3 regions of the Streptococcus sp. SCPM-O-B-15277 (M60) genome follow, and region 3 is predicted to be linked to each of the others. Evidence: predicted binding sites of a transcription regulator. Region 3 holds the regulator's gene; each other region holds the start of a gene.

Evidence for each region. The regulator Rex, encoded in region 3, represses fermentation and respiration genes when NADH is low (regulators of the CRP and FNR family bind a similar motif). The targets are predictions, from matches to a motif close to TTGTGAANTANTTCACAA.
Region 1: adhE (bifunctional acetaldehyde-CoA/alcohol dehydrogenase) is a predicted target of Rex. The motif match lies at 1,518-1,535, and genes of this name have one in related genera.
Region 2: AC3E9F_RS04570 ((S)-acetoin forming diacetyl reductase) is a predicted target of Rex. The motif match lies at 1,151-1,168, and genes of this name have one in related genera.

The regions. Positions count from the first base shown of each region.
Region 1 is NZ_JBYQGR010000004.1:6,629-9,906, forward strand. Features, by position in the region: gene adhE (bifunctional acetaldehyde-CoA/alcohol dehydrogenase) at 1-1,482, opposite strand, end outside; gene AC3E9F_RS06370 (MORN repeat-containing protein) at 1,782-2,195, opposite strand; gene AC3E9F_RS06375 (low molecular weight protein-tyrosine-phosphatase) at 2,188-2,625, opposite strand; gene yajC (preprotein translocase subunit YajC) at 2,674-2,994, opposite strand; gene tkt (transketolase) at 3,112-3,278, opposite strand, start outside.
Region 2 is NZ_JBYQGR010000002.1:225,294-228,571, reverse strand. Features, by position in the region: gene trxA (thioredoxin) at 1-196, shown strand, start outside; gene AC3E9F_RS04575 (MIP/aquaporin family protein) at 286-954, opposite strand; gene AC3E9F_RS04570 ((S)-acetoin forming diacetyl reductase) at 1,287-2,051, shown strand; gene AC3E9F_RS04565 (16S rRNA (uracil(1498)-N(3))-methyltransferase) at 2,364-3,107, opposite strand; gene prmA (50S ribosomal protein L11 methyltransferase) at 3,109-3,278, opposite strand, start outside.
Region 3 is NZ_JBYQGR010000001.1:651,573-654,850, forward strand. Features, by position in the region: gene radC (RadC family protein) at 1-330, shown strand, start outside; gene AC3E9F_RS03290 (gamma-glutamyl-gamma-aminobutyrate hydrolase family protein) at 354-1,043, opposite strand; gene AC3E9F_RS03295 (redox-sensing transcriptional repressor Rex) at 1,059-1,700, opposite strand; gene AC3E9F_RS03300 (DUF4649 family protein) at 1,783-1,998, opposite strand; gene AC3E9F_RS03305 (DUF1831 domain-containing protein) at 2,008-2,355, opposite strand; gene AC3E9F_RS03310 (cysteine desulfurase family protein) at 2,361-3,278, opposite strand, start outside.

The DNA.
Region 1 (3,278 bases), on a different contig from region 3:
ACGCTCAACGTCACGACATTTTTGAAGGTATTGAATTGAATCACGTTCAAAGTATGTTTTTGAAGGAAGTTTCATCCATTGCATGTTATTTCTCCGTCTTCCGACTTTTTTGATATTCAAGAGGTTAATGGCGCTAACGTTATCCCCAACTGAGTTACGTCCGTAAGAACCACATCCGAGTGTCAATGATGGCAAGAAGGCATTGTAAACGTCCCCGATACCACCGAAAGTAGAAGGTGAGTTACAGATAACACGAATAGCTTTAACAGCTTTACCAAATTCTTTAGTCAATTCTTCATCAGCAGTATGGATGGCAGCTGAGTGTCCAAGACCGTTAAATTCAACCATTTGACGAGCTTTTGCAATACCGTCTTCGCGGCTTTCAGATTTCAAAACTGCGATAACTGGTGATAATTTTTCACGAGTCAACGGCTCTTTTTCGCCAACTTCTTTACATTCTGCAGCAAGAATGTTTGTTCCTTCTGGAACCGTAAATCCTGCTTGTTCTGCAATCCAAGTTGCTGGTTTACCAACGATGTCAGCGTTCAATTTTGCACCAGCACAGTTTTTGCTGTTTGCTTTCACACCGAAGCAGAATTCTTCAAGAAGAGCTTTTTCTTTTTTGTTTACAAAGTAAGTGTGATATGATTTGAACTCTGCTACGAATTCATCGTAAATCTCTTTATCGATGATAACCGCTTGTTCAGATGCACAGACCATACCGTTATCAAATGATTTAGACATTACGATATCGTGAGCAGCTTGGCGGATGTTAGCTGATTTTTCAACATAAGCTGGAACGTTTCCGGCACCTACCCCAAGAGCTGGTTTACCACATGAGTAAGCCGCTTTAACCATGGCATTACCACCTGTCGCAAGGATTGTCGCAACACCTTCGTGGTTCATCAATGCGCTAGTTGCTTCCATAGATGGTTCAGTAATCCACTGTATACAGTTCTCAGGAGCACCTGCTTTAATCGCTGCATCACGAACGATTTGAGCTGCGTGAGCTGATGATTCTTGAGCTGATGGGTGGAACGCAAAGACAATAGGATTACGAGTCTTCAATGAAATCAAAGCTTTAAAGATTGCTGTTGAAGTAGGGTTTGTTGTTGGAGTGATACCACAAACAACACCAACCGGTTCAGCAATAAGAGTCAATCCTGTCACATCGTCTTCTTCAATAACACCAACTGTTTTAGTGTGGCGCATGTTGTTTACTACGTGCTCACAGGCAAACAAGTTTTTAGTCGCTTTATCTTCAAATACTCCACGTCCTGTTTCTTCAAAGGCATGTAAAGCCAATTCCCCGTGGGCATCAAGAGCTGCAACTGAAGCTTTTGCTACGATATAATCGACTTGATCTTGGTCAAGTTTACGCATTTCTTCAAGGGCAACCAAAGCTTTTTGCACCAAACCATCAACATGCTTTTCAGCAGCGAGTTTCTTTTCCTCTGGTGTTACAGTTTTTTTATCAGCCATATTTTCCTCCATAGCTTTCAAGGATTGTAAGTCCTTTGTTAATTTTTTCACAATCTTATTATAACTCTTTTTTCAAGATTTGTAAACAGTTTCATAGAAATTTCACAAACTTTTTTTATTTCCTTGTGAAAATATTTTTGTACATGCCTACACATGCACTTTTACACTTCCACTTTGTGAATAATTCAATAAAACTTTTATTTTTCACAAATTCCATTGTAAAAAGGTATTGTAAAGCATCTCAATTTCCATGTAAGCGCTTTCCGTTTACGCAGTATAATACCCCCTCTAAGAGGAGGTTATTGCGCTTGTTGAAAGAGACCTTGTTTAAAATCACCTTCATAGACTACATCTTGCTCAGTAGTCAGTTTTCCTTTACCTTCAGCCTGGCCATTAACAAAGTCACCTTCATAAACCCAGCCTTCCTTAGCTTGGTAGGTTCCTTTGCCGTTAAATGCGCCATTTTTGAATTCCCCAGTGTAGGTATCACCATTTGCGAAAGTCAGGGTCCCTTTGCCATTCATCTTTCCACGAACGATACTTCCGTCATATACTAAGGAATCTCCATCCAATTTTAATACTCCTTGCTTAGGCATGTTCCCTACAAATACGAATATCGCGCAAAGAGCTATGACCACTACCGTCGCAATTTCTAAACGAGGACGAGTTATATAGACACTGTATTTATCATAGAGTTTTTTTAAATTATCCATTTTTTGCCTCATTTTCTAAACGTGCTAGCCAAGCTAGACAACCAGCTAAAACTCGATTATAAGTTTCATCAAAATCACCTGTATACCATGGATCTGGAACACTTTCAGAAGCGAATGCCTCTATCTTATGATGATGCTCCTGAGGACTCATCCGAGTCAAGTCAAGAAGATTGGACTCATCCATTCCGATGATATAGTCAAAATGTTCAAAATCATCCTTAGAGATTTGTTGCGATGTTTTTGATGAATCATAAGGAATGCCGTGAGTTTTAAAGATTTTCTGAGTCCCTTTGTGAATTGGATTGCCGTGTTCCCAAGAAGAAGTTGCTCGACTTTCAATCTCATAATCATCGGTTAAAGATTTCATCACAAATTCTGCCATCGGGCTTCGACAAATATTACCAAGGCAAACAAAAACAATCTTTTTCATCATCGTTCCTCATCTTCATAGAAAAAGGGGTATAAGATCAACCCCGTTTTATTCTTCAATCGCGCTTTCGCCGTCAACAACTGTACCTTCAGGTGTGACAGCTTCTTTGACTGGCAAAACTGTTCTAATTGCGCCTAATTCAAAAGTCAAGTATACTCCGTCTACATCAAGTACAATCGTTTTGTTTTCAGTGTCAACTTCATCAACTGTACCATAGAGACCACCGATAGTAATTACTTCATAGCCTTTTTGAAGTTTGTTGAGGCTCTCCATACGTTTTTCAGCTTGTTTCTTTTGAGAACGTTGCATGAAGAACATCAAGCCGAACATCAAAACAAGCATAATCAAGAATGTTAAATTCCCACCCATTATTTTTTACTCCTTTGTAATTCAGATAAAACTACTATAACAAATTTCACTTGTTTTTACAAGATTGTACCCTGGTTTTGGAACAATAAAAAAACCAGAGCAATGCTCTGGTTTTTCTTACTTCAAGTTGTTTACAATTTCAACTAAGTTTTCAACTGTAAATCCATATTCTGCTAAAACTTTTGAAGCTGGAGCAGACGCACCAAAGGTATCAATACCGAGAACCGCTCCATCAAGACCGACGTATTTATACCAGTTTTGAGTTGCTCCCATTTCGACAGCTA
Region 2 (3,278 bases), on a different contig from region 3:
ATTGTCTGAAGAACTTTCAGAAGATGTCTTGAAAATCGTTAAAATGGACGTTGACGAAAATCCAAACACAGCTCGTGCATTTGGAATCATGTCTATCCCTACTCTTCTTTTCAAGAAAGATGGACAAGTTGTTAAACAAGTTGCAGGTGTCCACACTGCTGAACAAATCAAAGCCATCGTTGCTGAATTGAGTTAATTATAAAATCCCCCACCTCTTATCATGGGGGATTATAATATATAAAAAACCTACTCTCCTGTATGAAGAGTAGGTTTTTTGAGTTTCAATTATTCTTCAGTTCCAAGGAAGTTTTTAGCAACAAGAGCTGCAAGAACTCCACCAACGATTGGTGCAAGGATGAAAATCCAAACTTGTTGAAGGGCTGCGCCACCTACCAATACAGCAGGAGCCAAGCTACGAGCTGGGTTTACTGAAAGGCCAGTAATATTCAATCCAACAAGGATCAAAGCTGTCAATGACAAACCGATCACCAAACCAGCAATAGCGCCATTACCTTTGCTTGCTGATGTTACAGTCATGATCACCAAAACAAACAAGAATGTTGCAATTGTTTCAAACAAGAAACCACCAAAGACAGTTACTCCGTTTGCCAAGGCATTTTCACCAAGACTTGCAGTTGACATACCTGAATTCGCTAAGAGGAAGAATACAGAAGCAGATGCAAGGAAAGCACCAACTACTTGACCAAGGATGTAGTTTACAAGCTCTGAAGATGACAAACGTTTGTTCACAAACATAGCGATAGAAACAGCCGGGTTTAAGTGAGCACCTGAAACAGTTCCGATTGAGAAGGCTGCGACTACGATTGCTAAACCAAAAGCAAGAGCAATCCCAAGGTGTCCAAGTCCTTCAACACCATTTCCAAAAACAACAGCTCCTGTTCCGATGAACACAAGCATAAAAGTACCGATTAATTCAGCAACAAATTTTTTCATGATAAGTCTCCTTTTTTCAAACTATGTATTAGTCTATCAGAAGAAGGAAAGGGTTTCAAGAAATGTGCTTGGAAATATTGTGGCCTTTTTCCCTTTACACGATAGTTTTATTTCTCTAACTCTAAACCTTGCAAAGTAAAGTTTTCAATCATTTTGATCTTGAAAAATATTCATTTTTCTAAAAATCAGTCTTTGTTTGACACAAATTTCACAAAGTTGTATACTAAAAAGTGATAGGGCTTCTTTTAGAAACTTATCACTACTCACTTCTAACCCTTTGCTGTTCTTTTTGAACGTTTGAACGGTATCATAGATACCAAAGGAGGAATCATATGTCTAAAGTAGCTATTGTTACAGGTGCAGGTCAAGGAATCGGTTTTGCAATCGCAAAACGCTTGGTTCAAGATGGTTTTAAGGTTGGGGTTTTGGACTATAATGCTGAAACAGCTGAAAAAGCAGTTGCTGAATTGTCAGCAGACAAGGCTTTTGCTGTTGTAGCTGATGTGTCTAAACAAGCAGAAGTTTCTGCAGCTTTCCAAAAAGTTGTCGATCATTTCGGAGACTTGAACGTTGTCGTAAACAACGCTGGTGTCGCTCCTACTACACCTCTTGATACAATTACAGAGGAACAATTTGCTCGCACTTTTGCTATTAACGTCGGTGGGGTAATCTGGGGAGCACAAGCTGCTCAAGCTCAATTCAAAGCACTTGGTCACGGTGGTAAAATTATCAATGCTACTTCCCAAGCAGGTGTTGTCGGAAATCCAAACTTGACTGTATATGGCGGTACAAAATTCGCTGTTCGCGGTATTACTCAAACATTAGCGCGTGATTTAGCTGATTCTGGCATCACTGTCAACGCTTATGCTCCAGGTATCGTTAAAACACCAATGATGTATGATATCGCTCATGAAGTTGGGAAAAATGCAGGAAAAGACGACGAATGGGGTATGCAAACATTCGCAAAAGATATTACATTGAAACGCCTATCTGAGCCAGAAGATGTCGCTGCAGCGGTTAGCTTCCTTGCTGGACCAGATTCAAACTACATTACAGGTCAAACCATTATCGTCGATGGTGGTATGCAATTCCATTAAGATAAAAAAAAGAGGTTGGATAATAATCCAACCTCTTTTATCATCTCTATGATTTCAATTTCCAGAGTCATTTTTGTGTTAGTTAAACTAATCTTTCATCAAGACTAGGAATACTCTCCTGCTCTAAATAGTGTGATTTGCCCTGTTTTAATAGAACACAAGATTAGGAACAGTTTGGATATCCATTTTTTCTGCGAAATCATCAAAAAATCAAAGTTTCCATTGCCGCCATGGATACGTTTATTGACTCTTTCGCGCGCCATTTCAAGAGCATAAAAAATCACCTTTTCTAGGTGATTTTTTCATAGTCTCTTATTTTTCCAATTCAAGCAAAACACTAATGGCTGATAGAGAATAAAGTGGCGCTGTTTCTGCTCGTAGAATGCGAGGCCCAAGTCCTGCAAGGACTGCTCCTTTGGCTTCAAAAGATTCAATTTCTGCAGGGGATAAACCACCTTCTGGACCAAAGATAAAGAGCAGTTTAGCTCCCTTTTCTAACCCAGCAACAGCTTGGATAAGCGCAGCTGATTCTCCTTCTTTGGCTGACTCTTCATAAGCAACCACGACACGATCAAACTGATCAAGTTGTGCTAAGAAGTCTGATTTTCTCTCAAACAGCTCTATGCTTGGAACAAAGTTCCGCTTGCTTTGTTCTGCTGCTCCAAGGGCAATTTTTTCTAACTTCTCAACCTTTTTGCCCAATTTCTTGCCGTCCCATTTGGCGACTGACCAGTCAGCAGGAAAGGCCCAGATTTGGCTGGCTCCGAGCTCGGTTACTTTTTGAGTGATAAACTCCAGCTTATCTCCCTTGGGAAAGCCAGAGGCAATGGTCACTTGGACTGGTAGTTCTACATTGTCAGCTAATTCTTCATCCAACTCAAACTGACGTGCTTCCACATTTACCACGCGCGCCAAGCGCTTGATGCCATCATCAAAGACCAAAGTAACCTCATCATTTTCCTTCAGGCGCATGACCTGAAACATGTGCTTACTGGTTTCCTTGTCCTCAATAGTGACAGGAGAACTAGCCAAACCTTTTACAAAATACTGTTGCATGCTAGCCTCCAATCACACCAGAGATATCCTTAGTTTTTTTGAAGACACAGGCATTCCATTCCCCTTGAATCATATGAGTTTCAAGGAAAAATCCAGCTGCTTCTGCTGACTCACGGACCATGTCCCACTTGTCCCTGATAATGCCACTCATGATGAGGTAACCTTCATCCT
Region 3 (3,278 bases):
CTTGGAGATAAAAAACAAGAGCACCTAGTGGCGCTCTATCTGAATACTCAAAATCAAATCATTCACCAGCAGACTATTTTTATCGGGTCTGCCACGAGAAGCATTGCTGAACCCAGGGAAATTCTCCACTACGCTTTGAAGCATATGGCAACATCTGTGATTCTGGTTCATAATCATCCATCAGGAGCAGTAGTTCCTAGCCCCAATGATGACCATGTTACAAAGCTTGTTAAAGAAGCCTGCGAATTAATGGGATTGGTCTTATTGGACCATTTAATTGTCTCTCATTCTGATTATTTTAGTTATCGTGAGAAGACGGATATGATATAAAAAACCTGTATATGATACAGGTTTTACAATTTATTCACAACATAGTTAAAGAGTTCTTTATCCTTAGGACGATTTTCAAAAAGGAATTCTGGATGCCATTGAACACCAAGATAAGGGAAGCCGTCTGTAGTTGTAACAGCTTCGATAATACCATCTTTAGGATCGTGAGCTACAACCTTTAGATTCGGAGCTAGATCCTTAATACTTTGATGATGAAAAGAGTTGATATGAGAAATTTCCCCATATATTTCTCGGAGAATCGTATCCGGTTCAGTAACCAGTCTCTGAGTTGTATACTCAGCAGAAGTATCTTGCCAATGATCCTCAATCTCTTGATAGAGAGATCCCCCCATAGCTACATTAAAGAGTTGAGTGCCACGACAGACAGAGAAAATCGGTTTCTTTTGTTTGATGGCCTCTTTGATGAGTGCTAGTTCAAAAATGTCTCTTTGAAGATGGTAGTCATCACTATCGATAGATTTAGGTTCACCATAGAATTTTGGGTCAACATTTTGCCCACCTGTTAGTATGAGTTTATCAATTAGGCTGATGTAGTAACCAGCCATTTCTTCATCACCAATTGGTAGGATAATGGGGATACCTCCAGCTTCCTTAACTCCTTCAACAAAGCCTTTGGCAGCATAACTCATCATAAGATCATCATCTGGATGCGGGGTTTCATTTCCTGTAATCCCAATAACTGGTTTTTTCATAAATCAATTCGCTTTCTAATCCTCTTTTCGCATGAAATAGAGGAGGGTTTGAAGTTCGCTAGTAAGATCGACATACTGAACAACTACGTCTTTAGGAAGATGTAGGTGAACAGGAGAAAAACTGAGGATACCTTTGATACCAGCATTAACCAAAAGTTCCGCAACTTCTTGAGATTTAACACTAGGAACAGTAAGAATAGCAGTTTTAACATCACTATCCTTAATTTTGTCCTTTATTTGAGAGATTCCATAGATTGGAACACCGTCGGGTGTTTTGGTACCAACCTCTGGATGATCATCTAGGTCAAAAGCCATGATAATTTTCATTTTGTTGCGCTCATGAAAGCGGTAGTGGAGGAGGGCATGTCCCATATTTCCAATACCCACAAGCATAACATTGGTAATAGAATTATCATTTAAAAGATCAGCGAAAAAGTTCATGAGCTTTTTGACATCATAGCCAAATCCACGACGTCCAAGTTCGCCAAAGTAAGAGAAGTCACGACGAACAGTGGCAGAATCAATTCCAATTGCTTCTGCAATTTGTTTGGAATTAGCTCTTTCAATTTTCTCGGCATTAAATCTTTTAAAAATACGGTAATAGAGAGAAAGTCTCTTTGCTGTTGCTTTAGGAATAGCAGACTGTTTTTCTTTCACAAAATCACAACCTTTCTATCTACTATTTTATAGAAAGCTTGTGAAAATTGCAACAATAACGAAAAAAAACTAAGAAAAAATCTTAGTTTATCTTGGTTTCGTGGTAAGTCCTTAAAAAGCGGTAGAGGTTACCTAGGAGTCCTTGATAGATTTCAACTCCATCATGTGTTAATGAAGTAATATGAGTAGTATCAGGGAGAGTTACACAACCCGATAGAGAGAGCATAAGAGCTTCATAGTCTTCATATTCTTGCACTCGCTCTACTTGATAGGCATCTTTATAAGTTAATCGAAACATAATGACCTTCTATCTTTCACTTTTTGTAAATACGCCACGTTCAACTAGGCTATCCATCAAAAAGTAGAATTTCTCTTGGTGGATATGAGTTTCTTCTGATTTAAAGATATCAACCAAACGTAGACCAAATTTATCAGTGATATTGATTTTTACACCAGTTAAGTCTTTGTTGATGATAATCTTAAGTTGGAATCCTTCACCGCTATTTGGAACTTTTTCAAGTAGACGCGTTAATTCATAGTTACCAACTTTAGTTTCAAAAAAAGTATTATCCTTAAGCGTAAATTTTTTTACAGTTGGACTAAGTGTGTATTCATAACGACAATTTTTAAGTTTAATCGTTTGTTCAAATGCCATTAAGTTTATCCTCCGATGATATTTTTAAGAGTTTTAGCAAGAGTTATCATTTCTTGTTCAGTATTTTGAGGTGAAATGCTGACGCGTACAGACTCGTGTAAGCGAGGGGATTCTTCTCCGTAGAAGGCTTGAAGAACATGACTGACCTGAACAACACCAGCTGTACAAGCAGAACCTGTTGAAATAGAAATACCTTCAAGATCTAAACGAAGTAGTAGTAGATCGTTGCGTTGTCCCGGAAATCCGATATTTAGGACATAAGGGAGTTGCTCTTTACCTTGATTGAGATAATAGGTTGATCCAGCCATTTCAGTTAGAAAAACTTTCTGTAGTTTTTGAACTTTATTAAAGTTAGTCTCTAGATGATCTATATCGTCCTTAAGAGCTGCAACCATACCTATAATTGCGGGAAGGTTTTCTGTCCCTGCTCTTTTTTTCTGTTCTTGATCTCCACCATGTAGGTAAGAATCAAAATCTGTAGAAGCAGCGTATAGGAAACCGATACCCTTTGGACCGTGAAATTTATGAGCAGAAGCACTGAGGAAATCTATTCCTAGTTCTTCAGGAAGAATTTCTAGCTTCCCGACAGCTTGAACAGCATCTACATGATAAGCAGCTGAATGGACTTTTAAAATCTGACCAATTTCAGCGATTGGTAAAAGAGTACCTGTTTCATTGTTAACATACATAGTTGAAACGAGAATAGTATCTTCACGCAGTGCATTTTTGACTTGATCTGCAGTGATTTCTTGATTGTCGGGTTTTAAAATAGTCACTTCAAACCCAAAATTTTCCACAAGATATTCAATCGGTTCAAGTACAGCGTGATGCTCGATAGCAGTAGTAATAATGTGTTTTCCGCGATTTTGATGACGAAGACAGTAGCCGATAATAGCTGTATTATTACTTTCTGTACCACCAGA